DNA from 2 places in the Paenibacillus allorhizoplanae genome. Region 2 is predicted to be linked to the other one. Evidence: a T-box and tRNA genes for the amino acid it is inferred to sense, from the RefSeq annotation. Region 2 holds a T-box; the other holds one or more tRNA genes.
The links. The T-box of region 2 lies ahead of leuS (leucine--tRNA ligase). A T-box ahead of a tRNA ligase gene usually reads a tRNA of that ligase, here a tRNA-Leu.

Region 1 (15,633 bases), on a different contig from region 2:
GCCAAGTTGGAAGAAGCCTCGGAGGAAGCGAGCAAGTAATACGTTGCTACCGCATACTCGGAATGTGGAAGCGTAACTTCTTCCCATACAGCGCCAAGACCTTCAAGTACTTTGAGCGCTTCAAGAATTTTCTCTTTTACAGCTGGGTCGATTCCTTTGCCCATGTATTCTTTGGGTACGCCTATGCGCAGTCCTTTGACATCACCCGTCAATGCGCTCAGATAGTTCGGGATGTCCACATTCGCAGAAGTGGAGTCTTTCGGGTCGTAACCTGCGATAGCTTGCATCGCGTACGCAGCATCTTCTACGTTCTTCGTAAGCGGCCCGATTTGGTCTAAGGAGGACGCGAAAGCGACCAAACCATAGCGGGACACGAGTCCGTACGTCGGCTTCAGACCGACGATACCGCAGTAAGCAGCCGGTTGGCGAATCGAGCCACCGGTGTCGGAGCCCAGCGCGAAGTACACTTCGCCTGCAGCGACTGCAGCTGCCGAGCCACCGCTGGAACCGCCTGGCACATAATCCGTGTTCCACGGATTGTGGGTCGGGTGGAACGCGGAGTTCTCGTTGGAGCCGCCCATCGCAAACTCATCCATGTTGAGTTTGCCGATGGTAACCGCTTGAGCTTCCTTGAGCTTGCTCACGACTGTCGCATCATAAATCGGAATATGATTGGATAAAAATTTGCTTGCGCAGGTTGTTTTCAAACCTTCGGTTACCATATTATCCTTGATTCCGATTGGCAAACCGAATACATCACTGCGTGTAGCATTGCTTAAAAGCTGCTCGTCCAACTTAGCAGCCGTCTGACGTGCATTCTCTTCATCTAATGTAAGGAAAGCGCGAACCTTGCTCTCCACTTGCCCAATTCTTGTATAGGATTGATCCACGAGATCCGAAACTTTGAGTTCTTTGCTTTGCAGTTTCGCATGGATTTGTTGTAGGTTTAATTCAAACAAAGACAACGACAGGCACTCCCTTTCATCTCTAACTTATTCTAAAACAGCTGGAACCTTGAACTGCCCATCCTCATGATCAGGGGCATTCAGCATGACTTTTTCAATCGGCAAAGACGGCTTTGCAACATCCTCACGCATGACATTTACTAATGGCATGGCATGGCTAGTTGGTACAACACCTTCGGTGTCTAATTGATTGAGCTGCTCGGCATATTTTAAAATAGCATTAAGCTGATCTGTAAATAGATCTTTTTCGGTATCATTGAGATCGAGTCTAGCCAGCTTGGCGACATGATCGACATCTTTCTTCGTTATGCTCACGTATTCTGCACCCCTTGTATCAGCATTTAGTCATTCTTTTCATTATATCCCAGATATTTTGCGAACTCAATCCAGAATAAGGATTAAGCGTGATGAATGAAAAAAGCGACGGTGCATGTCCACCGACGCTCTCTATTGTTAAATCCAAGCTTTCAGCCCGATTTGTTTGATGAATTCTTCACGGGACTGTACTTCCTTGTCCCTTTCCTTCTCTGGCTCTGTGGCGGACTCGCCATTCATTATTTTACGGAATAAGGCTTCATTGTTCGTTGCGAGAGCGTAATCTATTAAAGCTTCTCTCTGGGCTTGCTCTGCCTCTTGCTGCAGAAGCACTTCTTCCAGCTCAATATCAGTTGCAGTCACATAGTAATGTTTGTTCTCTTTAGGGACACGTACGACATAGTCGAAAATGTTATCATTATTTCGGTCATACGCAATTAAATAGCCATATCCGCCAATAGGCAGATTCTGTTCTAAACGATCAGCAATGAAGATAATTTTCTCGCCAAGACGAAGCATCTGCTTTCCCCCTACCTATATATAACACTCAAATGAGTCTATGAATACATGGAATACGTTCTATTGCCTATCGTACTAAAAAAACTAGATTGTGTCCAATTGACATCACTTGTTCATACTGCATTCATATTTCTATCTTAGGATGAATTTACTTTCATTCATAAAAAGGAGTTGCTTACTGTGTTACAACGTTCTTTACAAGCCTTACGCTATGTCGGTTGGGCCGAGGGTTCCTCTTTTCTCATTTTACTTGGTATCGCCATGCCACTTAAATACGCTTTCGATCTGCCACAAGCTGTTTTTGTCGTAGGGATTGCTCATGGATTTCTATTTTCGCTCTATCTGCTATCGATTGCTTGGGTCACACTTCTACATCGCTGGTCTTTTGGACGCGTACTTGCAGCTTTCATTGCGGCATTTATTCCATTCGGTCCATTCTTATTCGATCGTTGGATCCGACATTAGAGGCATCACTTCGTAAAATTTCAGAAAGAAGCATGAAACTGATATAGTAGTGAGAAAACTATTCTATCGAACAAGTGAAATTTACGGAGGAAATCATGCCAGAGCCATCATCATCTCCAAAAGCTCGTCCCTCGCTAACGGAGGGCCCGATTACGAAGACATTGATCTTATTTTCACTCCCCATACTATTAGGGAACGTTCTACAATCCTTAAACGGGTCGATCAATACCATTTGGATCGGGAAATATTTAGGTGAAGTCGCCCTTGCCGCAACATCGAATGCGAATATTATTATGTTCTTCTTAATTAGCTCCATCTTCGGGATTGCCATGGCTGCCGTCATTCTTATCGGTCAAAATCTGGGAGCTAAGAAAGTTCAAGAGGCCAAAAAAGTAGTCGGAACAAGCACAGTCTTCTTCCTCGTTTTATCCATAATCGTCGCCTTACTGGGATGGATCTTCTCCACCACGATCCTAGACTGGATGAATACTCCGCCTGATGTCAAAGAGTTTGCAGTGACGTATACGCGAATAATGTTCGCAGGTGTTCCGTTCATGTTCGGCTATAATTTAATCATGGCCATTTTACGTGGCTCTGGGGATGCGAAAACCCCGTTTTACTTCTTACTTTTATCAGCAATCCTTGATGTCGCCCTCAATCCTTTGCTGATTCAAGGGATGGGACCATTCCCGAAAATGGGGATTGCCGGCTCCGCTGTAGCGACTTTTATCGCGCAACTAGTGAGCTTCGTGCTCCTCATTGCTTACTTGTATAAGAAGAAGTATTTTCTTCGCATTACCAAAGAGGACATTCCTTTGCTACGAATCGATTGGACGATTATTCGAACACTGATACAAAAAGGGCTGCCCATGGGCTTAAATATGGTCGTGGTTTCTCTAAGTAATCTGATGCTGGTTCATCTCGTGAATGCCTATGGCTCAGAATCCACCGCAGCTTTCGGTGTGGCGATGCAAATATCAAGTTACGTCCAAATGCCCGCTATGGCTATTGGTGGAGCTGTAACCTCGATGGCTGCGCAAAACATTGGCGCTGGGAAATGGGAGCGTGTCAACCGGATTACGTGGACAGGCGTAGGCGTTAATATCTTGATGACTGGACTAATTGTTGCCGTTTTGCACCTGTTCAATCGAGAAGTCGTCTCATTCTTCCTGCCACCTGAAGGGAAGGCGATTGATATAGGCGTTCATATTAACAATATTACGCTTTGGTCTTTTATTATTTTCGGCGTCTTCAATGTTGTTGCAGGTGTCGTTCGATCTGCGGGATCTGTTGTGTTCCCTCTTATCGTTGCATTTGTTGCACTGTTACTTGTTCGCATCCCACTTGCCACTGTGCTATCGCACAAGTACGGTTTCGATGTGATTTGGTGGAGTTTCCCTGTCAGCTTCAGTGTTGCTGCCAGTTTGAACCTGCTTTATTATCGTTTCGGGAAATGGAAGCAAGCCAGAATGATGGCCAGTAAAACCTAATCAAAAGCTTAAACAAAAAGTCTGCCTAGCCAAATAAATTGGCGTGAGCAGACTTTTTTGCTAGAGTTGCAGCAAATCCTTATGGATTTTGATCACAATCTTCTTATTCGTTGTTGATTCCGTAATGAGGCAATTAGGCCGATGAATATCGGATGGGAAGCATACGGCAAACATGCCAGGTTTGAGAAAAATATCCGTTTCAGGCAATGCGTGTTGTGATTCGTAGAAAGCGACATCATGTGTCTCATACTTGTTATCCACAATAATTGCCTCATCAGTCAGCTTGTAGAAGCATAAACGCTCCTCCCCGCTCACTAGGAACTGAATATCCGTATAAACGACGTGCGACTCCGGCATTTGTTCTTCCCTTGGACGCGTCACGGATTCTTGCACATTGGCGTACATCAAGTGGCCATTATCGCCCTCTAGATCATACCGTCCTACTTCTAGCTCTCCCAAATTCCGATTCAAAATGTAGTCGATACCTCGCGCTACCGCCGCTGGCCATAAATGCCGTTCTTGCTCAAAATGCTTCACATCGCTGATAATCATCGCTATTTTCTCCTTTTAAAAAGACCCGCCCCTTCGGGCGAGTCATCTCTTGTTTAGAACTTTTCTTGCTTAGCGCCTTCCCAATCAGCAAGGAACTTCTCAATCCCCGCATCTGTCAGCGGGTGTTTACTCATTGATTCTATCACTTTATAAGGGACTGTCGCAATATGTGATCCTGCAAGCGCTGCTTCAATGACATGCGCAGAGTGACGTACACTCGCAGAAATAATTTCGGATTTGATGCCGTGTACTTGGAAAATCTGGCTGATTTCTTTGATTAAGTTCATACCAACTTGGTTGATATCATCCAAGCGTCCGATAAACGGAGACACATACGTTGCACCCGCACGAGCAGCTAGTAAAGCTTGAGTTGAACTGAAAATCAACGTTACATTCGTTGGAATGCCAAGTGATCTGAACACGCTTGTTGCTTGTAAACCATCCAATGTCATTGGCAGCTTAATAACAACATTCGGGCTTAATGCCGCAAGCTTCTTACCTTGCTCAACCATTTCTTCAGCTTTCAAGGAAACAACCTCAGCACTGATCGGAACATCACCAACGATAGAGATGATTTCTTTCACTGTTTCAAAAAAGTCTCTTCCTTCTTTTGCAATCAATGAAGGGTTAGTAGTTACACCTGCAACTACACCTAACGCGTGCGCTTTACGAATTTCTTCTACATTGGCTGTGTCGATAAACAATTTCATCCTGTATCCCTACCTTTTCTCCCGCTATGGGTGCTTATTGGAAATACTTCTGTCTGATTTGCCCAACGATTGCTTCTGCGGTAAAGCCATATTCACGAATGACGCGATCTGCTTTCGCTGATGCTCCGAACTTGCGGATGCCGACAACGAAACCTTCTTGTCCCGTAATTTCTTCCCATCCAGCCGGATAAGCCATTTCCATCACAACATTCTTACGCACGTGAGGTAAAATAATTGCATTCCGTACCTCTTCTGGCTGCTGCTCAAATAATTCACGGCTTGGCATGGAAATAACACGAGCTCCAATACCATCTTGCGCCAACTGCTTCTTCACGTCAAGTGCTAAGCTCACTTCTGAGCCAGTCGCAATGAGTTGAATGTCCGTAGTCTCGCCAGAAGCAACATCAGAAAGAACGTAAGCCCCTTGATGAATATGATCAAAAGCAAGCTTATCCGTACCTGGAAGCACAGGTAGATTTTGACGGGAAAGTGCGAATACGAACGGACCTTCCTTCGCTTGAAGAACATACTCCCATGCAGCTGCTGTCTCGTTCGCGTCCGCAGGACGGAACAACGTGAGATCCGGAATCATCCGTAGGGATGGGATCTGCTCAATCGGCTGATGCGTCGGGCCATCTTCGCCGACAGCGATACTGTCATGCGTAAAGACGTACGCAACTGGGATCTTCATCAGCGCTGACAGACGGATCGCACCGCGCAGATAGTCGCTGAACACGAGGAACGTGCCGCCGAAAGCGCGCAGTCCGCCGTGCAGCAGCATGCCGTTCAGCGCTGCGCCCATGGCGAATTCCCGGACGCCGAACCAGAAGTTGCGGCCGCTGTAATCGGCTGCACTGAAAGCTGCAGCATCGCCGATCATAGTGAAGTTGGAGCTCGCAAGGTCGGCAGAGCCGCCTACTAGATGAGGTACCCGCTTCGCCAAGCCGTTAATCACTTTGCCAGATGCTGTGCGCGTCGAGATCGCACCGCTTTCGGGGGTGTAGCGCGGCACATCGGCGTTCCAATCCGCCGGAAGGTCGCCGCTGTTCGCGAGCTCGAACTGCTTAGCGAGCTCGGGGTAGGCCGCCTGGTAGCTGTGCCACAGCTGCTCCCAGGCTGCTTCTGTTTGAGCCCCCACCTGCTTGTGGTGGGCGAAGTGGGTGTAAACCTCAGCCGGGATGTAGAAGTCCGGCTCGAGGGGCCAACCCAGAGCTTGCTTCGTCAGAAGCAGCTCGTCTTTGCCCAGCGGCGAGCCATGCGTGCCGCCGTGGCCGCCTTTGCCGGCTTTGTTCGGCGAGCCGAAGCCGATGGTTGTTTTGATCTCAATCAGCGTCGGTCGATTGAGATCCGCCTTGCCCTCTGCGATCGCCGCAGAGATGGCGTCGACGTTGTTCTGCTCCTCCACGCGGAGGTATTGCCAGCCGTAGGACTCGAAACGCATCTTGACGTTCTCGGAGAACGACATGTTCAAGTCACCATCGAGCGAAATATCGTTGGAATCGTAGAGAACGACTAGTTTACCTAATTTGAGATGTCCAGCTAAGGAAGCTGCTTCAGAGGAAACACCTTCCATCAAGTCGCCATCTCCACAAATGGCATAAGTGAAATGGTCAACAACTGGAAAATTCGGTTTATTATACACGGAAGCTTGATGTGCTTCAGCCATCGCCATACCCACAGCCATGGCAACACCTTGACCAAGCGGACCTGTCGTAGCTTCTACACCAACGGTGTGACCGTACTCTGGATGCCCAGGTGTGCGGCTTCCCCATTGGCGGAATTCCTTGATATCGTCCAAAGATACATCATACCCACTTAGATGAAGCAAGCTGTAAAGCAACATGGAGCCATGCCCTGCAGACAAGACGAAACGATCACGATCCGCCCATTTCGGGCTAACTGGATTGTGCTTCAAATGACGTGTCCATAGCGCATACGCCATTGGCGCCGCGCCCATTGGCATGCCTGGGTGACCCATAGCTGCTTTCTCGACAGCATCAATTGTAAGCGTTCTAATCGCATTAATGCTTAATTCTTCAATGCCAACCGTTGTTCCATTCAATGAGATACGCCTCCATCTATATGGTTGTTTTTGTTACCTTATCTCTTTATTATAAGAGGAGATGGTGCATTCAAATAATTGATAGTTTCGATACTCGCTATAGAAGGTGTCTATATGGTTAATTTCGAGTTGTATAAAGTATTTTATTTAACAGCGAAATCCGGAAGTCTGTCCAAAGCTGCCAAAGAGCTGTATATCACACAGCCCAGTGTCTCTCACTCCATCAAATTATTGGAGGAAAGCCTAGGGCTTCCTCTGTTTGCTCGTACGTCTAAAGGCGTTGATTTAACCAAAGAGGGAGCCATCCTCTATTCCTATATTGAACAAGCTTACAACTTCATCTCCCTAGCGGAGGAAAAGCTCAATGAGCTGCGAAATTTCTCTAGCGGAGAAATCAAAATCGGTGGCAGTGATTCCTTGTGCAAACACTATCTTCTTCCCTTTCTGGAATCGTTTCACGTTCAATATCCACATATCCAAATTAATCTAGTCCATGGGACGACACCTGAGATTGTAAAAAATTTAAAAGAAGGCAAAATCGACATCGGTATTGTGAGAACACCTATTCATGATGATCAGCTTCAGGTTCGTGAGGGTATCACCATTCAGGACTGCTTCGTAACGGGACCCAAGTACCGCGAACTGTCTAAGGGTAAGGTTACGTTGGCAGAACTTCTCGCCTATCCAATTATCTTATTTTCTAGTAATAGCTCCTCCAGGAAATTCGTCACCCGTTTGTTCAGTGATAACGGCTTACTTTTGGAGCCGGAGATTGAGCTGGGCAGTGTGGACTTACTCATTGAATTTGCTAAGATTGGCTTCGGCGTTTCCTTTGTTACGAAGGAGTTTGTCGCCAAAGAATTAGCAGAGGGCAGCTTATTTGAGGTCAATCTTGAGGCGTCGATCCCCTCAACCAAGATAGGGATTATCACTTTGAAGAATATGCCGCTCTCGACTGCTGCTGCCGCATTTGTAGCTGAGTTGGAGAATCCGGGGTAATATAGCCAAAAAAACACACTCAGCTTCCACCGAGTGTGTCCCCTTTTTACAAACAAACCATCGCCTTAATCACCTTGGACTCCGGCTTCAGCCACGTTTCGAATTGCTCTACCATTTCCTCGAAGGAGCTACGATGCGTAATATAGCGCTCAATGTCGATGCTTCCCGTCTTGAATGCACTTATCACCGTATCAAAATCCTCCATGGTCGCATTACGGCTCCCCATTAACGTCAGCTCCTTCTTGTGGAAATCAGGGTCATGGAAGGCAATATCTGCCTTTACTAGTCCGACGTAAACAAGTTTGCCGCCATGAGCAACAAGACCGAACGCATCTGTCATCGATCTAGCATTTCCAGTTGCGTCGAAAACGACGGTAGGAAATTCGCCCTTCGTAAGCTCCGCTAGCTTTTCCTTCGGATGCTGGAGCGCATTCACGGTCTGATCGACGCCTGCCCATTCCCGGCAAAATGCTAATCGCTCCTCATTAATATCCATTGCTATAACATTAGCGCCAAGCTGCTTCGCCAAAATCATTACCCCAAGCCCAATCGGGCCCGCTCCAATCACTAGCGCCGTTTCCCCTGTACGCAGCTCTGATCTACGCACCGCATGTGCACCAATGCTAAGTGGTTCTAGCATTGCAGCTTGATCAAGAGATAGCCCCTCGGCTTTGATCAGCTGACTTACAGGGAGAGCTAGACGCTCTACCATGCCTCCATCCATATGTACGCCAAGCACTTTCATGTCTGTACAGCAATTTGTTTTGCCATTTCGGCAAGCAATACATTGCCCACAATGCATGTAGGGAACGACGCTTACAAGATCGCCAACTGCAACATCCGTTACTCCCGCACCAAGCTCCTCTACATACCCTGCCAGCTCATGCCCTAGAATACGCGGATAGCTAAAGAAAGGCTGATTCCCTTTAAAAGCATGCAAATCCGTCCCACATATGCCGATTCGCTGAATACGAACGAGTGCTTCTCCCACACCTACACTTGGTTCTTCTACCTCGACATACTTTAAATGCTCAACTTGTTCACAGACGATCGCTTTCATGTTTGCCCTCCTCTCACATTCGAGCACTCTTACTCATAGACATCGAGGCCAATTTTGCCTCATTTGCGATATTTCATAATTTATAGAATTCCATTGCATTTAGACCGAATAAGCGAGCCTTATCCTTTTCTGACCAGCTATCTGGCAAGGATTGATTCACAACATCGACAACGTCCTCATACTCAGCCGCGAGTAGACAAACTGGCCAATCACTTCCGAACATCACACGCTCCGTTCCAAAAATCCCCAAAATATGCTGGACATACGCCGTAAAATCCTCCTGCTTCCAATCAGAATGGTTGGCTTCGGTCACCATGCCTGAAACTTTACAATATAGACTGGGGTGCTTTGCAATAGTCGCCATTTGGCTTTTCCAGGGTTCAATCACACCTTCGGCAATCGACGGTTTCGCAATATGATCAATGACCGCTCGCAAACCTGGGACTAGTTCTAACAGCTCGATGACGACTTCTAATTGATGAGCGAGGACAAGCAAATCAACGGGTACATCTTCCTTAGCGAAATATCGCAAGGCGTCCACAAAATGGGGCTGAAGAATAACACGTGCATCAGGGAGCTCCTGAATCATAACCCTAAAGCCTAGATAGTTCGGGTGCTGACTGCATTTTTTATAATGAATAAGATAATCAGGATCGTCCAAATCAAGCCATCCAACAACGCCGGCAATCGAATCCGTGCTTTCACTTAAAGTTAGTAAATAATCAGTTTCCTCTAAAGTTTGCGCAGCTTGAACCACAATGCTCTTATCTAAGTTGAATTGCTCAAGATGTGGTACCAAATCATTTGGTGAAAAATCACGATTCAATACAGGGAGCGCTGGTGTAAGCCATCCATAATCCCCTCGGTCGATCTTCCAATAATGCTGATGTGCATCAATACGCATGATGATTCTCCTTATCCATCTCACCTAATATGATATCGCTTTCTTCCATTTTATCATTAAATTTTCGATATGAAATATCGATATCTAGCATAACTATACGGTTTTTTGATATTATCAAACTATCTTGTAGAAGAATGGAGTGGTTATTGTGGATCCTATTCGTAAAATTTTCGATAATCATGACGCCTTCCCCATGTCTTTTGCCCATAAAAATACAAAAAGCTCGCTTAGCGAGCTTCCTGACCATTTCCATGACTGGTATGAAATTGTCTATGTGTATCGGGGACGTGGCACTTTTTTTATCGATCATACCTTCTATGAAATGAAACAAGGTGATCTCTTTCTTATTCCAGGGAATACGATTCATCGAGCGACACCAGATAAAGAGTCCCCTGTGACGTCCACTGCGATTTACTTCTCTCCAAGTATTGTACAGTTGCCCTCTTTAGGAGATGACTTCTCCTATTTACAATGCTTTGAACAAGCCGCGACACTTCGTAACTATAAGTTCGAGATGCGCTTACCACAGAGTCAACACCTAGAATTACTTTTGGATGTTATTGAAAACGAATATAAACATCCAACCATTGGTAAACGCCAATCTATCCTTATTCATTTGCTTCAATTGCTGCTTACTATCCAGCGTGAAATGACCACAGACATCAAGTCACCCAAATTGGACACGCTTGTCGGCCCTATTTGGATGCGAGAAATCATACTCTATATTGACCAGCATTTCTGTGAAGATATCGGACTCCAAGCACTCTCCAAACAAGTTTCCGTCACGCCCGCTCATTTCAGCAGGGTATTTAAACAGTTCATTGGTATGAATATCAGTACCTATCTCATAACTAAGCGCATCATCCGTGCCAAACAGCTGCTTCAAGAAAGTGATGCTAGTGTCGGTACAATCGCGGACATGTGCGGTTTTGAAAGTTTACCTCATTTTCATGCGATGTTCAAAAGAGTGTTTGGCATTACGCCCGCTGCTGCTCGAAAGTCTTTCCGTTCATTCTAATCTTGCTTCACTAACCGGTCGTAGAGGAAGTCCGCGATATGAACGGCTTCCATATGCCCGGTTTGCCCATGTTTATCAATACCTAACTTCATTTGCAGTAAGCATCCTGGATTGCTCGTGACCACGTAGGATGCTATTGTTGCATTCACATTTTCCATCTTATGCTCTAAGATTTGATTGGCCATTTCGGGCTGAGTCATATTATAAATACCTGCGGAACCACAGCATGAACCAGAATCCTTCATTTCGATATACGCGGTGTTACTTACCCTTTGCAGTAATTGCTTCGTTGGTTGGCTGCCCTTCATTACGTTGCGAAGATGACAGGACTCTTGGTACGTAACACGTGTTGGACCTTGTTGTGATAGTGTTTCTGCAAAACGTAGAGGCCGACCTTTCTCCACCAGAATGGAGCTGATATCCTTCACACGTTTGGCGAACCAAGTGGAGGCTTCCTTCCACTCTTCCTCATCATGAAGCAGATGATCGTACTCAACAAGAATCGCTCCACAACCTCCTGCATTCGAAATAATGTAATCGACTCCTGCCTCTTGGAAAGCGCGAATATTACTTTTGGCCATTTGCTTCGCTTGATCTGTTTCTCCACTATGGGCATGAAGAGCCCCGCAGCAGTTCTGCGATTCAGGAATGACGACATCGAAACCAGCCTCGGTCAAAAGCTTCACCGTACTTATATTCGTTTCAGTGAATAGGACGTCCATCAAACATCCACGGAACATCCCCACAGTGCCCAGCTTTTTGCCTTTTGCCGGTATAAACGTACCAAGACGTTCAACAATTCCCTTGCCTGAAGCATCAGGAAGAATTTTCTCCATCGTAGCCATATGCTTCGAGAATAGACCGACTACACCGGTTTTTCTAACTAACTTTTGGATACCTGACATTTTGTAAAAATGAAGCCCTGTCCCGAGCAGCTGCATTCTCTGTTGGGATGGAAATAGCTCTTTGAATACGAGCTTCCGCACACCCTTTACCCACCATCTATGCTGGGTTGTATGCACTTCAATGGCATCGCGAGCCTGTTCGATTAATTGGCCATATTTCACATCAGCTGGGCAGGCAGGCTCACACGCGCGGCAACCCAAGCAGTGGTTCATCTGATCTTCGAAGCGTATCCCTGGCTCCATGAGGCCATCTACGGCTGCCTTCATCAGAGAGATGCGGCCCCGCGGAGACTCTGCCTCGATCCCTGTTTCTTTAAATGTCGGACAAGCTGGCAGGCAGAATCCACAACGCATGCAATTCGTTAATTGGTCGTAGTCCAGTTTCTGCATTAACGTTTCCTGAAGTGTTGCTCCTTGGCCCTTAGACACGATCAATCACCACCCTGCGTCTAGATTCCTTGGCAAACATTTTACCTGGATTTAGAATATGGTTCGGATCGAACGCATCCTTAATCCCCTTCATCATGGCGATTCCGCTGCTTCCCACTTTCCATTCCAGGAATGGCGCTTTCACTAACCCAACACCATGTTCACCAGTAATGGTTCCACCTAAACGAATCGCGGCTTCAAAAATCTCTTCAAACGCCGCTTCTACACGATGAACTTCATCATGATCTCTTGCGTCGGTTGTTGCGGTAGGATGTAGATTGCCATCGCCTGCGTGACCGAACGTGCAAATTTGAACATCATGCTTGGTAGCTATTCGATTGATTTCTAGAACCATCTCCGCGATCTTGGAGCGAGGTACCGTTGCATCCTCAAGTATCGTCGTCGGACGTAAGCGAGCAAGAGCAGTAAAGGCGCTACGTCTTGCTGTTAGTAGCTTCAGCGCTTCCTCTTGTGTGCTCGCGATGCTGACTTCATCTGCCTGCTCCTCCCTGCAAATCTCAGAGATGAGGGCAATGTCACGCTCAACCATCTCTGGCTCGCCATCTTGTTCAATAAGCAAAATAGCAGCCATATCCAATGGGAGTCCAAGGTTTGCAAAATCATCTACAACACGAATTGTTGGATTATCCATGAATTCCAAGGTTGCTGGAATGATGCGATTCTCGATGATTTTGGAAACAGTGCGCGCCGCGCCGTATAAGTCCTTGTACATCGCCAACATTGTTTTCTTCGCCTTTGGAGGAGGAATCAGTTTAAGCGTAGCTTCTGTGATAACTGCAAGCGTGCCCTCGGAGCCGACTAGCAGCTTCGTTAAATCATACCCGGCTACATCCTTCATCAGCTTTCCACCGGTACGCATAATTTCACCTGATGCAAGAACACACTCAAGGCCGATCACGTAGTCTTTGGTTGTGCCATATTTTAAACCGCGAAGACCGCCTGAACACTCTGCAATATTGCCGCCAATGGTGGAAATCGCCATCGAACTTGGATCTGGTGGATAAAATAAGCCCAATCCCTCAATTTGCTCGATGAATTCCTTCGTAATGATCCCCGGTTGCACGGTGGCTGTCAGATTCTGCAGATCGATATCTAGGATCGCATTCATACGATGCATAACCATGACGATCCCACCTTGTACAGGTACAGTACCTCCACACAAATTCGTACCCGAACCCCTGCTGATCAGGGGAATGCGATGCTCATTCAACACCTTCATAATACCTGAAACCTGTGCAGTATCTTTCGGATAGATCACACCGTCAGGTAAGGACTGGAGCATCGGTGTCCCATCATAGGAATGGGTAACTAGAGATTCCATATCATCTTTATAAAAGGCTTCGCCTACAATGGCCTGTAATTGTTGTCTAACTTGATTATCGAGCATGAAGAATCCTCCCTTGAGCGCTTACTTAGTATGCTACATTCCTTAGTAATTCTTGATGTTTTTACAAGTGATCATGTGATCAGATGACTTTCCTTCTATTTTAGCTTATGATGTAATAGATGTATAGAACTTTATCAGCGATTTTCAGGGGGATACTTATGGTTTTTCAGCAAATCCGACCACAAAAGGGCTCGGAAATCGTGCTTCAACATATTAAAGCTCAAATTGAGGAAGGAACTTATGCTCCTGGTTCTAAGCTTCCTACAGTCGTTGATCTTGCTGCAAGCTTCCAAGTCGGCCGATCTACGATCAGAGAAGCACTCAGTGGGCTTAAAGCTATGGGCTGGGTCGATATTCGACATGGGGGAGGCACTTATGTCGTTACGTCATTACCGACGGAATCGAGTAGTCTCTTTGACCACAGCGAGACACTTCAGGAAGTGCAGGAGGTGCGCAGATTCATTGAGGCTGGCTGTGCAACCTTAGCGGCTAGCCGCCGTACTGAGCAGCATTTATCCGTTCTTAAAGAAATCCTTCGTGATATGGAATCTTCACTTGGTAATGAGGAAGAAAGCGAACATGCAGACATTCGCTTTCATTTGGAGATCGCTAAGGCATCTCAGAATACCCTATTCTTAGGGATGATGGAGTCCTTGACGGAGCGATTACAACAGAGCATGAAAGCCTCGCGGCGTCTGTGGTTTTTTGCAGAGCGTGCTTCGGCCGAACAGCTTCTGCAAGAGCATCGCGATATTGTTGAGGCAATTGCGGCTCAAGACGAGCAGCTTGCTGCAGAGAGAATGTCTCAGCATATTGCGAAAGTTGATCAGGTAATTCAACAATTAGCACAGAAAAACAAAGAATAACATATGAGAACAACAAAAAAAGCCTTACAGTGTAAGGCTTTTCGTGTGTGTTGCTTTTGATACCGGCAAGAGGACTCGAACCTCCACCCTTTCGGACTCGATTTTGAGTCGAGCGCGTCTGCCATTCCGCCATGCCGGCATATAATGCGCGTAGAGGGACTTGAACCCCCACGGTCACCCGCTAGATCCTAAGTCTAGTGCGTCTGCCAATTCCGCCATACGCGCATGTTGTCAATCAGGCAAATGATGAAGTTGCTAGCCGAAGCTGACTTCACTGAGAAATTAATGGGCGGACGACGGGACTTGAACCCGCGAATGCCGGATCCACAAACCGGTGCGTTAACCCCTTCGCCACGACCGCCACATTAGATAACTTCTTTTCCCCAAACCTTCTTAGGAAAAATGGTGCCGTCGAGAGGACTTGAACCCCCAACCTACTGATTACAAGTCAGTTGCTCTACCAGTTGAGCTACAACGGCTTATTCATTTAGAAAATGGTGGCTTTGGACGGAATCGAACCGCCGACACGAGGATTTTCAGTCCTCTGCTCTACCGACTGAGCTACAAAGCCAAGGTATGATTTCAAACTTAAATGGCGGAGCTGACGGGATTCGAACCCGCGGTCTCCTGCGTGACAGGCAGGCATGTTAGGCCACTACACCACAGCTCCATGCAAAATTCTATATGGTGAACGCTGACGGGATCGAACCGCCGACCCCTACCCTGTCAAGGTAGTGCTCTCCCAGCTGAGCTAAGCGTTCATATATTTTGTGGAAATGGTGACCCGTAGGGGACTCGAACCCCTGTTACCTCCGTGAAAGGGAGGTGTCTTAACCACTTGACCAACGGGCCTAAAATTTTTTCCGAAAGCTTCGGCAAAAAAAATACCCAATGTAGAGAGACTTTTAGCTCCACTAAAAGATCCCTATATCAGGTGACTGCTTGGCAACGTTCTACTCTCCCAGA
Region 2 (15,633 bases):
AGAATCATGTATTCTTGGCAAAAGTGCCGAAATTGAATTGTTGCTTACTGCGATGTTGGCAGGTGGTCATGTTCTGCTTGAGGATGTCCCAGGGACAGGTAAAACTGTACTCATTAAAGCGCTGGCGAAGTCTATTAATGGTCAATTTCGCCGTATTCAATGTAACCCGGACTTATTGCCAACGGATATAACTGGCGTATCTATATATCACCCTAAAAAAGAGGAGTTTCTTTTCCGATCTGGGCCGATTATGACTAATATTTTATTAGTTGATGAAATTAACCGTGCGACGACCAAAACGCAATCAGCTCTTCTTGAAGCGATGGAAGAACAACATATTACGGTAGATGGTGATTTGCATGAACTGCCATCCCCGTTCCTCATGCTAGCCACTCAGAATCCGATTGATTTTGAGGGAACGTATACATTGCCAGAGGCACAATTAGATCGATTTATGATCAAGTTGAGCTTAGGCTACCCAAGTGAAGCTGCTGAGAAAATGATGATAGCTTCCCAAAGCAAGGTACATCCGATGGAAGCGCTGCATGCCATTGTGGATACGAAGCAAGTTCTTGAAATTCAAGAGCAGGTTCGCCTGGTGCATTTGGATGAAGCCGTGGCTGATTACTTGGTTACAATTTCGAGAAAAACACGGGAACATCACGCGGTCTTCCTCGGTGCGAGTCCAAGGGCTACGCTATCGTTGGTATTAGCCTCCAAAGCCTATGCCTTCTTACATGGTCGCGATTATGTCATCCCAGATGATATTAAATATTTAGCTCCTTTTGTACTGGGTCACCGTATGATCCTTCAAATGGAAGCGCGTATGGATGGTGTAAGTATCGCCTCTGTGCTCGCGACGATTTTTGAGCAAGTACGGGTTCCGGTTAGATTGGAGAAGTGAGCCTATGAAACGACCGGTATTCAAACGATTCGGGGAACTCACCCGGCTTCCGGCACCTTTTTGGCTACTTGTAACTTGCTTGGCGGCTAGCTTGTTATTCATGCTATTTCAAGGTGGCAAGTTGGCTTCCATGCTGTTCATAACGATGACTTTTTTAACGATCTATTTACTCTCTGGGAACTGGAGCGGTATCAGACGTGTACAGGGGACTCGGAAGCTTACGAATACAAGCGTAGAAGCCAAACTGGAGGCAGGACAATCTTTACAAATTCAGCTCGGTGTCCAATTACCAGGCTATTGGCCAGTTCCCTACGTGATGATTAAAGATCAGCTTATACGTCAGAATGGGGACGAATCTGTTTTCGAAGGATCTATCGTTCCGGACTGGAAACGTCGGGGTGAATTCACGTATAGCACGCCTCCGCTTCGGAGAGGGTATTATCGTTTTGGAGAAACGGAATGCTTGACCGAAGATATTTTCGGCTTTTTTCAGCATAAAGGTCGATTAGATCTGCAACAACCGATAACTGTGTATCCCCAAACCGTTACGATTCGCGAATGGGCGCAATTTCATCAAATGCTCAAAGGTATGCAGCATCACTCAACGGCGACGAGCGCACACCGGGAAACGACTCAAATCAATGGTGTTCGTGAGTACATTTATGGTGATCGCCTTTCACGTATACACTGGAATGCAACGGCGAAGACAGGGACTTGGAAGTCGAAGGAGTTCGAGCGAGAATCCTTGCCGAAAACCATCGTTTTATTGGACCGAACTGCTCGAGCATACCGAGATGCGGCCGAATTTGAGCTAGCAGTGTCTGTTGCAGCATCTCTATTCCGATACGGAACTGGACGCGAAATGGCACTTGGTTTACTGTCGATTGGCAAGGAATTTACTTACTTTGAACCGAAGCACAGTCAGCATCATTACAAGGAAATTGTTAAACATCTCGTTGGTGTTGATGCGGATGGTTTTCAAACGCTAGGCCAGATTTTGAAGGAACGTTCACAGGATTGGCCTGCAGGTAGTTTAATTGTGCTCATTTCTCCTCAAAAAGGTAGTGCAATGCTGCAGATGTTTCAGCAAATGGCACTGCTTCAAATGAAGCCATGTCATATTTGGGTTCATGGTCAAGCAGATCAAGCTTTCAGCCCACAGGGTGTGGAGCATATTTCGGCACATGAGGATTATATTAAGGCCATTCGCTCACAAGGCTATATGGGGTATGAAGTAAGTCAATTGACGGACTTGCCTAACCTCTTGGGAGGGGCGAAACGGTATGCCTAACACATGGTGGAGCAGAATTCTTCTCAAGGATTGGGCATTGCGCGTATCTGCGATATTCGTGGGGATATTCCTTTACCAATTTCTGATTTGGATTATGAAAGAAGATGGTTTGTGGCTTCCAGAGACGGTTACGTTCGTTACCTGGACCTTAGTTCTTACTACAGCGACCTACTGTATTCCCAAAATAAAAGACGGCCCACGAGGGTTTCTCCAATTCGTTCTTATCATCTGGTTCCATGGTTTGGGCATGGGCTATCATTGGGTAGCCGTACATATTACAACATGGAAAGAGGCGCTTCGTTTCATTGGACTTAATGCGGGGCAGCTTGAACCGTATATTTGGTTTAGTTTGGGAGCATGGATCATTTATTTATTCGCCATGTGGTCCGTTCAATCAAGGTTCCGTATTGTTGTCCTTATCTTTGTTAGCATTTTGTTTTTTGCTGTACGTGATTCCTTTAGTATGATTTTTCTGTGGCCGCAAGTGGCGATGATTATGCTTTGTGGATTTCTGCTTTTAATTGTGAGACATTTCTCCCAATTGAAGAAGAAAGCGCCAGACGTTTGGGAAACGATTTCCGATTATCCGTCTTCATTTACCGTTCCTATTCTTATTTTAATTGGTGTGATTACTTTAGCAGGCGTATTCGCTCCGACTGTAAATCCTATACTGACAGACCCTTACACAGCTTGGAAAGTGAGTCGTGGGGAAACGGTGCCGTTGCTTGGCAAAGGGGTTAGCATTGCCACATCTACTGCGGATGCCTCATCCGGCTATAGCCGAGATGACAGCCGCCTGGGTGGTGGATTTCGATTTGATTACACGCCGGTGATGACCGTTGAATCTACCAAACGAACCTACTTTCGTGGGGAAACCCGATCGATGTATAATGGTAAAGGATGGGAGCTTGGGCCGACGGAGAAGAGATTGCCTGCGTATCGGGTGAATTTGAATCCGTTACCGCTAGACCCACGTTTTGATGTATCACAATTGAAAACACAAGAAGTTACTCAAAGTGTTGTGATGGATCGAGATGAGACGTTCCCGGTCTTATTCGGGGGCTATGCCATTCAGAAAATAGTGGAAATCAATCAAGGTGAGAATCCGTTCCAACGCATCATTTGGACACCGCGACAATCGGAACTTCGATTTACGGGACGGACTAATTATCCGAAAGACTACTCGATCGTTGTCCAAGAGCCGATTCTAGAGGAAGATCTACTGCGTCAAACGCAGCAAGATTTTACCAACAAACCGGAGTGGGCAGAATACCTGCAAGTTCCTGTAGATTTACCTGAGCGAGTGAAGCAGTTAGCGCTTGATATTACGAAATCCGCGACTAATCCTTATGATAAAGCGAAATTGATTGAGAAGTATTTATCCGAACATTATCCTTATACGAATACGCCTGATGAAACAAAAGGGAAGAGCAAGGATTTCGTGGATCGTTTCTTATTCGAAGTGAAACAGGGATATTGTGACTACTACTCGACTGCAATGGCTGTCCTCACACGATCGCTTGGATTACCTACTCGTTGGGTGAAAGGATACTCCTCAGGCGCTTCTTCGATTGCTGACGACATTCGCGAGCAGGGTATATTGAGCCAGTTAGGAGCAACACTTGATTTAGACGGTGCTGGCACTTATACGGTTCGCAACTCAGATGCGCATTCTTGGGTAGAAGTTTACTTTGAAGGCTTTGGCTGGATCTCTTTCGAGCCAACCTCCGGCTTTGCGTTGCCTAATGTGTTCCCTGAAGCAGCACCTGTTGTAGAAGATTTACCCACAGACACTGAACCTAGCACATTGCCTGAAGAAACAACAGAAGCAGCAAGTTTCACATGGCTCTGGCTGACATTAAGTGGTGTAGTTGTCGCAGCACTTCTTGCTGTTGCTGTATTCTTTTTAGTAAGAAGCGAGGCGTGGCATAATTGGCGTGCTCGCAGGAAACAGCTGCAAGTCGTGAATTTTAATCAGAAAATCATCGTTGAATTTGAAAGAATGCTCCGTGCTTGTCGTCGTAAAGGATATACGCGATATGAGTATGAAACGGTGCGCGAAGCAACGACCAGGTGGTCGACGCAGAGCAAGTGGATGAAGAAAGAGCTGGAAACTTTAATTGAACTGTTCGAACGTGCAAAATACAGCCAATTAGCCGTGTCTGAAGTTGAATATCAACAAGCAAACCAATTAATTATCCGTGTAAAAGAACAAATTAAATGATGAGCCGAAGCCACTCTCCCATCTAGGAGGGTGGCTTCCTATGAGAGGAGATTTATTCAGATGGCGTTTATCGATTGTCATTTTCATTCAGAATCCCTTGGTGTCGCAGTTTCCATGCATGTCATCTTACCTCAAGTTGCCAAAAGTCAGATTGGACTAGCCTCACATGCTTTTGGTGGAAAGCACCCTACTCTCTTTTTGTTGCATGGATTGTCCGACGACCATACCATATGGATGCGTAGAACATCCATTGAGCGCTATGCTTCTCAGCATGGAATTGCTGTGATTATGCCAGCTGTAAACCGCAGCTTTTATGCAGATATGGCGTCAGGTCCAAAGTATTGGGAGTTCATTAGTGAAGAATTACCTGTGTTAGCAAGATCATTCTTTCCTTTAGCCGAAGAACGAGAGTTGAATTACGTGGCCGGTTTGTCTATGGGGGGTTATGGCGCGATGAAGTTGGCACTTGCGCATCCGAATCGGTATGCAGCGGGAGCGAGTTTGTCAGGAACCGTAGATATTGTTGAGCGCGCTAATGCATTTCCGAATGATTTTCAATTAATTTATGGCGATGTGACGACGATAAAAAATACCCCAAATGATTTATTCTATCTCGCCAATCAGCTTGTTGCTAGTAAACAAGAGCAACCTAAGCTCTATCAATGTTGTGGTACTGAGGATTTTCTATATGAAGATAACATTCGATTCAGGGATTATTGCCTAGCACAAGGGCTGGCAATTACCTATGAAGAAGAGTCCGCCACCCATGAATGGGGATATTGGGATCGCAAAATTCAACGCGTTTTAGAGTGGTTGCCGTTGCCAACAAGAGACTAGTGAGAAAAACTTCAATCGAAGTCGTTCGAGGATGATAGACCGCGTTCTAAATGTTGTTTTTATCGCCAATACGAATTTGTTCTTCCGTGTCGGAAAACTATAAATTCTTATGTGGTGAGAAAATATGTTCTTTTCTTTTTGCAACAAACGAGGCACTATGATATAGTTTCACGTATATGTCAAGGAAGCAGTTGGAGGGAATTTGTTTGCTGAAAAAGCTTGTACCCAGACAGTCTGTTCATACAATTTATGATATTGATGCCAATCACCTATGGGGATTCGGTATTCGCGGAATTATAACGGATCTTGATAATACACTTGTCGGTGCACGTGATCCACATGCGACACCTGAGTTAATAGAATGGCTGAATCATTTGCAGCAGATCGGCTTCAAAGTTGTTATTGTGTCGAACAACCACCATAACAGAGTTTCGACCTTTGCTAAGCCACTGGGCATTCCGTTTATTCACCGTGCCAAAAAACCGACGAATGCTTCCTTCCATAAAGCGATGAAGCTGCTTGGAACGAATGTGCGACAGACTACTGTTATCGGGGATCAAATGCTGACAGATGTGCTTGGAGGCAATCGAATGGGGTTATACACGATCCTAGTTCAACCTATCTCAAGAAAAGATGAAGGCTTCTTCACAAAAGTGAATCGGCAGATTGAGAAATGGGCTCTAGCAAGGATGAAGAAATAGGGAGGTTTCATGAGTACAGAAACAATACAACATTGTGCGGGTTGCGGCATTGGGCTGCAAACAGAAGTCAAAAGTAAGCTGGGCTTTATTCCAGAGGTTGCTTTGCAGAAGGAACCTTTGATTTGCCAGCGCTGTTATCGGATTAAGCATTATAATGAGTCTTCGAGTATTACCCTTCAACAAGACGACTTCCTGAAATTATTAGGACATGTTGGTCAAACGAAGGCGTTAGTCGTGAAGATCGTGGATATTTTTGATTTTGAAGGCAGTATGATTAGCTCACTTGCCCGATTTATTGGGAATAATCCCGTTCTACTCGTAGTTAACAAAATTGATTTACTTCCGAAAGTGACGAATGCCAACAAAATCATTAACTGGGTGCAGCGCAGAGTCAAGGAAGAGAACCTTAAGGTTGTTGATATCGTGCTTTGCAGCGCGAAGAAAAACATCGGTTTCGATCGTGTTATTTCGGCTGTACAAGAATATCGCGGCAACATGGACGTTTACGTGGTTGGTGCTACGAACGTAGGGAAATCGACGCTCATTAATCGTCTGATCAGTGATTACAGTGATCTGGAAGCCGAATTAACGACGTCACAATATCCGGGAACTACACTTGATCTAGTCAAAATCCCTCTGGATGACGGGAAATTCATTATTGATACACCTGGGATTGTGTACAAGCATCGTCTTACGGAGGTAGTTAAGAAGCGCGATTTAACGCCACTCATGCCGGACAAACCGCTGAAACCAATGGTATTTCAACTTAATGAGGGACAAACCTTATTCTTCGGTGCGTTAGTTCGTTTTGATTTTATCCAAGGTGAGCATCAATCCTTCACCATATATACGTCAAATGCCATTCAGATTCATCGTACGAAGCTAGAGCGAGCGGATCAGTTATATGAAGAACATAAGGGTGTTATGCTGACTCCTCCGGCGCAGGCGGATCTTGAAGAGCTTCCGAAGCTGGTCAAACATCCGTTGCACATTCCGAAGGGGAAACAGATGGATGTGCTGATCTCTGGTTTGGGATGGATTAAAGTGAACAGCCTTGCTGGTGCTCAGCTTGCTGTGCATGCACCGAAAGGTATCAAAGTTATTACACGGGAGTCGTTGATTTAGAAGAGAACATGGGGGAGATCATGGATAAACTTCGGACGATCGATAGTCATACAGTTTTATACGGGGTTTTCGGGGATCCGATCAGGCATTCTCGTTCACCGATTATGTTGAATCGTGCTTTTCAGGAAGCGGGCATCAATGGCGTATATGCAGCTTTTCACGTGAAGCCAGAAGCGCTTGGCGAGGCAGTTCGGGGAATTAGGGCACTTGGTTATCGCGGAGTGAATGTGACGATTCCGCATAAAGTTGATGTCATGAACTACCTTGATGAGATCGATGAAGGGGCTTTAATCGTTGGCGCAGTCAATACCATTGTGAATGAGAATGGTAAGCTCAAAGGCTTTAATACCGATGGGATCGGGTATGTTCGTTCTTTGAAGGAAGAGACGGGAATCGAGCTCAAAGGTAAACGAGTTCTTGTACTTGGTGCTGGCGGCGCGGCGAGAGGTGTTGCTTATGCACTTGCGAAAGAAGGAGCGAGCTGCATTTATATCGCGAATCGTACCAAGGAGCGTGCAATCGAATTGGCAGCCACAATTGGCGCATTCACCGAAACCGTTGGTTTAGGGATGGACGAGCTGGATAACGTTGTGGACAATGTGGAATTCGTGCTGAATACGACTTCCGCTGGTATGCATCCTAATGTTGATGAGCTCCCTTTACCGCTTCACCTGCTACGGCCGCATCACCTTGTTAGTGATCTTATTTATAACCCGCGAATCACGAGATTTCTTCGTGAAGCGGAAGCCGTTGGGGCGCGCATTCATGGCGGGCTCGGCATGTTTATTTATCAAGGCGCGTATGCCTTCGAGTATTGGACAGGTACACCTGCGCCGGTTTCGGCGATGAGACAGGTGGTAGAACAGTCGTTAACTGAATAAGAATGAATAGAGGGACATCAATGTTATCAGGCAAACAAAAAAGATATTTGCGCTCTTTGGCGCATCATGTAGATCCAATTTTTCAAGTAGGTAAAGGTGGCGTGAATGAGCATTTGATTCGTCACATCAATGAAGCAATTGAAGTTCGTGAATTGATCAAAATTACGGTTCTCAACAACAGTGGAGAAGATCGTCAAGAGGTCGGAGCTGAATTATCCGAGAAATCTGGCGCAGAGCTTGTTCAGGTTATTGGGAAAATCGTCGTGCTTTACAAAGAATCGCGTGACAATAAGAAGATTGAACTGCCGCGCTAATGAGGTGGACGTATGCTTGTCGGAATTATGGGAGGTACGTTCGATCCCATTCATACCGGTCATTTAATCGCAGCTGAACGTGCGAGGGTGGAAGGGGGCTTGGACGAGGTTTGGCTTATGCCAGCGAACGTCCCGCCGCATAAACCTAATGCCCCGAAAGGAACGAGCCAGCAGCGTTGGGAGATGGTTTGCCTTGCTGCAGAAGGCAATCCTTTTTTTCGTCCTATCGATATCGAAATTAACAAAGGCGGCGTATCCTATAGTATCGATACGATCGAGCTGTTGAAATCGCAATATCCGGACATCGCGTTCACTTACATTATTGGCGCGGATATGGTTCAGTATTTGCCGCAGTGGCATCGCATCGATGACATCGTGCGGCATATTCATTTTATTGGATTAGCTAGACCTGGTTATGAGCTGGACTTGAAACAGCTTCCCGAACATATCCGAAACCGAGTGAAGCTTGTTCCGATGCCCCTCGTTGAAATTTCATCGACAGCTATTCGGGCGTTGAGACTGAAGAGGGATCCTGTCAGGTATCTTGTGCCAGATAAGGTTGGGCAATTCATGGAGGTGAATGGCTTATATGAAACGTGAAGAACTCATGGCAGCTGTGAAGGAGCAAATGCCGGAGCGGCGTTGGCAGCATACGCTTGGTGTGATGGAAACGAGCGTTATGCTGGCAGAACGATTTGGCGGGGATGCGGTCAAAGCGGATGTTGCAGCGATTTTGCACGATTATTGCAAGTATTGGCCTACTGGGGAGCAAGCTAAGATTATTCGTGAGAACGATTTACCGCAAGATTTGTTAGTTTTCGATAAGGAGTTATGGCATTCACACGCAGGGGCTTTCATTGCGAAGACGCAATTCGGAATCGACGACGAGGAAATTTTAGATGCAATTCGGTATCATACGTCTGGTCGAGAACAGATGACGCTGCTTGACAAAATTGTTTGCTTGGCGGATTATATGGAGCCAGGTCGTGATTTTCCAGGAGTCGAAACTATTCGTGAACTGGCAAAAACGAGTCTTGAACGCGCGTTGATTGCTGGTTTCGACTCCACGATCAACTTCTTGATTTCCAAAGGAAAGCGCATTTATCCATTAACAATTTTGACACGGAATGATTTATTGGAACAAATACAACTACACACCTAATGACATGGAGGATGATTGCATGAGTAAAAACCCAGAAGAAATATTAGCATTCGTTGTTGAGGCAGCGGAAGACAAGAAAGCGGCAGATATCGTTAGCCTGAATTTGAAAGGCGTATCCTTAATCGCTGATTATTTCGTTATTTGTCACGGGAATTCGGAAACACAAGTTCAAGCGATTGCGGGCGAGGCTCGTAAAAAAGCACACGAACATGGTGTTCATATTCGTGGGTTTGAAGGCGTTGATACCGCAAGATGGGTACTGCTTGATTTAGGGGATGTTGTTCTCCACGTTTTCCATCGTGATGACCGTGAATACTATAACATCGAAAGACTTTGGTCCGATGCTAAAGTTGTGGAGCGCGTATGAGAATGGAAGCAGGATCCCTTGTTACCTTAGAGGTAGCAAGGGAAGTTCCACCAAACGGCTTCTTCCTGAGCGATGGTTATCAGGATTTTCTGCTCCCTTACGCAGAAATCGTAGGTAATCGAATTAGTCCGGGAGATAAAGTGGAAGTGTTTTTATTCCACGATACGCAGGATCGAATCATGGCCACTATGAAACGTCCACTACTGACCATGGGTCAGGTGGGACTTTTAGAGGTTGTTGATATTCATCCGCGTTTCGGCTATTTCTTGGAAATGGGTCTAGGACGTCATCTGCTTTTACCATACCGGAATGTACCTGAATTCGAGGATCTTCGTCCTCAAGTTGGGGACAAAGTGTATGCAACGCTTGCGCATGACCGACAAGGCCGATTAATTGCTAAGTTGGCGCTTGAAGAGGATTTGGCTCCACTTTGTGTAAGAGCACCTTCAAGTTGGACGAACCAATGGGTGAAAGCACGCGTGTATCGCCCTCTGCAAATGGGTACTTTCGTCATCTGTGAAGCAGGTGTCCTTGGATATGGCGTCATTGGGCTTATCATCCCACAAGAGCGAACACGTTTACTTCGCGTAGGTGAGCAAGTGGATGTAAGGATTGCTTTCGTCCGTGAAGAAGATGGACGAGTTAATCTATCCATGAGGCTTCCTAAGGAAAAAGGACGCGATGAAGATGCAGATCGCATCCTTGAAGTGCTGCGTGAACGCCCAGGAAATGCGATGCCATTCTCGGATAAAACACAAGCTGATGTTATTAAAGATAAATTCGGACTAAGTAAGGCAGCCTTCAAACGTGCCTTAGGTAAACTTATGAAAGATGGGCTCATCTATCAGGAAGCAGATTGGACCTATCTGAAACAAGAGGAGACGCAAGGCTGAGATGAGTTACGAAAAATTCGCCTACACGTACGATCGCTTGATGAACAGCATGCCGTATGAAGACTGGCTTCGATTTGTGAAGGAAAGTTTCGTGCGGTTTGGTGTAAAGCCTGCAACGCTCGTTGATTTAGGTTGCGGAACAGGTAATTTGTCAATTCCATTGGCTTCTGAAGGTATTCAGGTGACTGGCATAGATCTGTCCGAGGATATGTTGGCTGTCGCTGAGCAGAAGTATAGCGAACAACCCAGTCAGCTTCGCGGCGGTGGCATTCGTTGGATTCAGCAGGATATACGCGAATGGGAACTTGGCGAGGAAGTGGATATGGCGATCTCGTTTTGTGACAGCCTCAACTATTTACTAGAGGAAGAAGACATCGTGGATGCTTTCCGTCAAACATGGGCGGGACTTAAGCCAGGTGGGATATTCCTCTTTGATGTACATACGCCACAGCAATTGTTCGCATATGCAGAATCGCAGCCCTTTTTTCTAAATGAAGACGATGTTGCTTACATATGGACAAGCGAATTAGATGAGGAACGTGTTCAGATTGAACATGATTTAACGATCTTCGTCAAGGACATCGGCCAGCAGGAAACCTTCCGTCGCATTGATGAGACGCATGAACAAAGAGCATATCCCTTGCAGTGGCTGGAACAAATGCTGATCGAGGTAGGTTTTCGTGAGGTACATCAAGCAGCTGACTTTACATGGGAGCAACCTACTGAGAAGACAGAGCGCGCTTTCTTCATTGCGAAAAAATAATGCCGACGGGATTCGTCATCGGCTTGACAGTGCGGCATTATTTTACATATAATCAAAGCTAATCAGTTGTATGGAAAGCTTAGATGAGGAATAGTACCTTGTACAGCATCTTTCAGAGAGTCGGAGCTAGGGTGTGAGCCGGCAGATGTTAGTCTTGAGAACTCGCCTCGGAGCTAGAAGGTGAACCGCCTGATCCTGGATCAGATGCGCTAGCTGGATCGTCTCACCCGCGTTAAGGGGCAGAGTGAACACAGGTGAAGAACGCCTTGTGTTAACTAGGGTGGTACCACGGGAATTATACCTCTCGTCCCTAGCGATATCCGCTAGCGATGTGAGGTTTTTTTGTGCGTATAGGCATACATGAGCAGAGAGCAACTTAAGGAGGCATGGAAGGTCATGACACAGGAATTGAAAGAAACGAAAGAACAACAGGGCTATAATCCGCAAGCGATTGAACCCAAATGGCAGGCTTACTGGGATGCGAAGAAAACTTTTAAGGTATTGGAAAATTCGGATAAGCCGAAATTCTATGCGTTGGATATGTTCCCATACCCATCAGGAGCTGGCTTGCACGTAGGTCATCCAGAAGGCTACACAGCGACAGATATCGTTTCCCGTTTTAAACGGATGAGAGGCTTTAATGTCCTTCACCCAATGGGCTGGGATGCGTTCGGACTTCCTGCTGAGCAATATGCCTTAGACACAGGGAATGATCCTCGCGAATTTACGAAGAAAAACATTGATACGTTCCGCCGTCAAATTAAATCACTGGGCTTCTCCTATGATTGGGATCGGGAGATTAGTACGACGGATCCGGAGTATTACAAATGGACACAATGGATTTTCATCCAGCTGTACAATAAAGGGCTTGCTTACGTCGACGAAGTGCCAGTTAACTGGTGTCCAGCGCTAGGTACGGTTTTGGCTAATGAGGAAGTCATCGATGGATTGAGCGAACGTGGTAACCATCCAGTAATTCGGAAACCGATGCGTCAGTGGATTTTGAGAATTACGGAGTATGCGGAACGTTTGCTTGAAGATCTTGAGGAACTTGATTGGTCTGAAAGTATTAAAGATATGCAGCGTAACTGGATTGGTAAATCGACTGGTGCTGAGGTTCAATTCGCGATTGAAGGTCATGCGGAGAAAAGTTTAACGGTTTTCACTACGCGTCCAGATACACTCTTCGGTGCAACTTATTGTGTATTAGCGCCGGAACATGAGCTTGTAGCGCAGATCACAACTGAAGCGCAATCAGCTGCGATCAAAGAATATCAAGAGAAAGCTTCACGTAAAAGCGACTTGGAGCGTACAGATTTGGCGAAAGACAAATCCGGTGTGTTCACAGGGTCTTATGCGATCAATCCGGTTAATGACACGAAAGTGCCGATCTGGATCGCTGATTATGTCCTTGGCGGTTACGGTACTGGGGCGATCATGGCAGTTCCAGGTCACGATCAACGTGACTGGGAATTTGCGAAGCAATTTGATTTGCCAATTATCGAAGTGGTTCAAGGCGGAGACGTGGAGAAGGAAGCCTATGCAGGCGACGGCAAGCATGTGAATTCTGGTCCAATCGATGGATTGAACATTGAGCAAGGCATTAGCCACATGATCGCTTGGTTGGAGCAAAATAGCAAAGGCCGCGGCAAAGTAACGTATCGTTTGAGAGATTGGCTGTTCAGTCGTCAACGCTACTGGGGTGAGCCGATTCCAATTCTTCACCTTGAAGATGGCACCATGAAACCTGTTCCTGTGGATCAACTGCCATTATTGCTTCCACAAGTGGATGAAATCAAACCATCCGGTACTGGGGAGTCACCGCTTGCTAACGTTTCTGAATGGGTGAATACGATTGACCCAGAAACGGGTATGAAAGCTCGCCGTGAGACGAATACGATGCCGCAATGGGCGGGAAGCTGCTGGTATTACCTGCGTTTCATCGATCCAAAGAATGATCAAGCCTTCTGTTCAGATGAGCTGCAAAAGCAATGGTTGCCAGTTGATCTATATATTGGTGGAGCGGAGCACGCAGTTCTTCACTTGCTGTACGCACGTTTCTGGCATAAAGTGCTTTATGATCTTGGTTTTGTGCATACCAAAGAGCCATTCCATAAGCTTGTTAACCAAGGGATGATTCTTGGCGAGAACATGGAGAAAATGAGTAAATCACGCGGCAATGTTGTGAATCCAGATGATATCGTGAGCGATCAAGGTGCGGATACACTTCGTATTTATGAAATGTTCATGGGACCATTGGAAGCGACTAAACCGTGGAATACAACGGGTGTAGACGGAATCTACCGTTTCTTGAATCGCGTGTGGAGACTGTTCGTTGATGACAACGGTCAAGTTCACTCCAAAATTAGCGCAGATGAGATGCTAGGCAGCGATACATTTAAACGTACATGGCACCGTTCGATCAAAAAAATTACAGAAGATTTCGATGCGCTTCGCTTCAACACAGCGATTAGTCAAATGATGATTTTCGTAAATGAAGCTTACAAAACAGAGCGCTTGCCACTGGAAGCGATGAAAAACTTCGTGCAAATGCTTTCCCCGATCGCACCTCACTTAGCAGAAGAGCTTTGGGAGAAATTAGGCGGCGTAGAATCCATTACGTACGAAGCATGGCCAGCTTATGATGAAGCATGGACCGTGGATAATGAAGTTGAAATCGTTGTTCAGATCAATGGGAAAATTGTTGATCGCGTGATGATTTCCAAAGATACAGATGAAGCAGCGATGGAGAAAATGGCTTTTGAACTCGACAAAGTCAAAGAAGCGACCGCCGGAAAGGCCGTTCGCAAATTGATTGTTGTAAAGGGTAAATTAGTCAATATCGTCGTTGGTTAAGAAATGAAGGTCTAATGCGTTGGGAAGGCTACTGCTTTTGCTTTAAGGTGAAAAGCTGCTCAGCCTTCTCAATGTCTTCTTCATATTTCGCATGTGTAGCATTAATTACTTGAGAGAAAACTCCGCAAAGCTCTTTTTCCAAAATACGCAAACCCTCTGCCGTGATGCCTCCAGGAACAGATACCCGCTTTTGTAAGCTAACAGGGTTGAAGCCTCCCGTTGTAAGTAACTTTCCTGTACCTAACGTCATTTCACTTGCCAGTAATGTGGCCTCTTCAGCAGAAATACCTGTTTCTTCTACAGCCGCATCAATGAATGCTTGAATAAAGCTAGCTAGAAAAGCAGGTCCACAACTAGATAAATCTGATGAAATTCTCGTATAATTCTCGGATACACGTATGGGTGTAGAAATATGTGTAAAAATGTTTTCAAGCCATTCTTTATCTTCAGGCTGCATGCGATTTCCATGAATACATAACGTAGCACCACTTAAAACGTAGTTCGTGATACTTGGTATGATTTTACTAATTTTAGCTGGTAAAAGACCTTCTAAATGCTTAATCAGAATAGGACTCGTGATGGATATTATAAATTGAGAGGAAAGCACGTCCTCTTTGATTTCATCAATAACCTTTATGAATTCAGATGGTTTCACACATAAGAAAATCAAATCACTTCCACGCACGACTTCTCGATTCGTTTCAGCCACGTGCAGGCCAGGATAGTTCTCCGCAAGTAGTTCAACTTTACGTGATGTGCGATTGCTAGCAATAATTTGCTCGGGATTGAATGCCCCGGAATGAATGAATGCTTCAATCAGTATACTTCCCATACTTCCAGTACCGATGAATCCAGCTTTCATCAAGTGATCCCTCCCGATAAAATCAGTCTTTATACGAATACCAACCTATAATCGCGGTCGCTCAGCCATGAAAGGCAAGGATAGAGGTCCAAGCATCGTCTCATCCGTATTGTGACTAGTCGTGTGGTCAATGGGACGCTTTTTCATGTATATGGTTGCCCAAACGCAAATATGCTAAGAAAGAAGGTAGTATGTGGATTTATTTGGAAATAAAATAAAGAAAATTGGGCTGATTCTTGGTGCTGTCTCGCTTTTTGTTTGGGTTGTGTGGCCATTTCTACGTGGAGGACAGGCAACCATTCAAACAGCGTTCATGCCGATCAATGCCCAGATGGAAGAATTGCTTGTGCAAGGGGAGAATGAGAAAAAAGCGGCAACAGGGAAAGCTGCGTCCGTCGGTAATGAAAAAGCTAGAGTAACACCAAAGGCGAGTTCGAATGAATCATCGTCATC

Region 1: it has a tRNA-Leu gene. The T-box ahead of leuS (leucine--tRNA ligase) is inferred to sense a tRNA for this amino acid. The anticodon was not compared.

Annotation. Positions count from the first base shown of each region.
Region 1 covers NZ_CAKMMW010000044.1:7,443-23,075, forward strand. Annotated here, with positions in the region: gene gatA (Asp-tRNA(Asn)/Glu-tRNA(Gln) amidotransferase subunit GatA) at 1-965, opposite strand, end outside; gene gatC (Asp-tRNA(Asn)/Glu-tRNA(Gln) amidotransferase subunit GatC) at 993-1,280, opposite strand; gene L6I86_RS34465 (ATPase) at 1,419-1,799, opposite strand; gene L6I86_RS34470 (DUF3817 domain-containing protein) at 1,980-2,264, shown strand; gene L6I86_RS34475 (MATE family efflux transporter) at 2,360-3,754, shown strand; gene L6I86_RS34480 (NanQ anomerase/TabA/YiaL family protein) at 3,815-4,306, opposite strand; gene fsa (fructose-6-phosphate aldolase) at 4,360-5,016, opposite strand; gene tkt (transketolase) at 5,051-7,078, opposite strand; gene L6I86_RS34495 (LysR family transcriptional regulator) at 7,193-8,077, shown strand; gene L6I86_RS34500 (zinc-binding alcohol dehydrogenase family protein) at 8,124-9,137, opposite strand; gene L6I86_RS34505 (amidohydrolase family protein) at 9,211-10,041, opposite strand; gene L6I86_RS34510 (AraC family transcriptional regulator) at 10,190-11,059, shown strand; gene L6I86_RS34515 ((Fe-S)-binding protein) at 11,056-12,354, opposite strand; gene L6I86_RS34520 (FAD-linked oxidase C-terminal domain-containing protein) at 12,386-13,801, opposite strand; gene L6I86_RS34525 (FadR/GntR family transcriptional regulator) at 13,960-14,667, shown strand; tRNA gene L6I86_RS34530 (tRNA-Leu) at 14,728-14,806, opposite strand; tRNA gene L6I86_RS34535 (tRNA-Leu) at 14,813-14,892, opposite strand; tRNA gene L6I86_RS34540 (tRNA-His) at 14,956-15,028, opposite strand; tRNA gene L6I86_RS34545 (tRNA-Thr) at 15,071-15,146, opposite strand; tRNA gene L6I86_RS34550 (tRNA-Phe) at 15,163-15,238, opposite strand; tRNA gene L6I86_RS34555 (tRNA-Asp) at 15,261-15,337, opposite strand; tRNA gene L6I86_RS34560 (tRNA-Val) at 15,353-15,428, opposite strand; tRNA gene L6I86_RS34565 (tRNA-Glu) at 15,445-15,519, opposite strand; partial or broken rRNA gene rrf (5S ribosomal RNA) at 15,608-15,633, opposite strand, start outside.
Region 2 covers NZ_CAKMMW010000018.1:23,101-38,733, reverse strand. Annotated here, with positions in the region: gene L6I86_RS24465 (AAA family ATPase) at 1-904, shown strand, start outside; gene L6I86_RS24460 (DUF58 domain-containing protein) at 909-2,195, shown strand; gene L6I86_RS24455 (transglutaminase TgpA family protein) at 2,188-4,419, shown strand; gene L6I86_RS24450 (alpha/beta hydrolase) at 4,480-5,256, shown strand; gene L6I86_RS24445 (YqeG family HAD IIIA-type phosphatase) at 5,463-5,957, shown strand; gene yqeH (ribosome biogenesis GTPase YqeH) at 5,967-7,082, shown strand; gene aroE (shikimate dehydrogenase) at 7,103-7,963, shown strand; gene yhbY (ribosome assembly RNA-binding protein YhbY) at 7,984-8,277, shown strand; gene nadD (nicotinate-nucleotide adenylyltransferase) at 8,290-8,877, shown strand; gene yqeK (bis(5'-nucleosyl)-tetraphosphatase (symmetrical) YqeK) at 8,867-9,439, shown strand; gene rsfS (ribosome silencing factor) at 9,459-9,806, shown strand; gene L6I86_RS24410 (CvfB family protein) at 9,803-10,699, shown strand; gene L6I86_RS24405 (class I SAM-dependent DNA methyltransferase) at 10,701-11,462, shown strand; T-box leader at 11,534-11,777, shown strand; gene leuS (leucine--tRNA ligase) at 11,859-14,318, shown strand; gene comER (late competence protein ComER) at 14,347-15,180, opposite strand; gene L6I86_RS24390 (ComEA family DNA-binding protein) at 15,374-15,633, shown strand, end outside.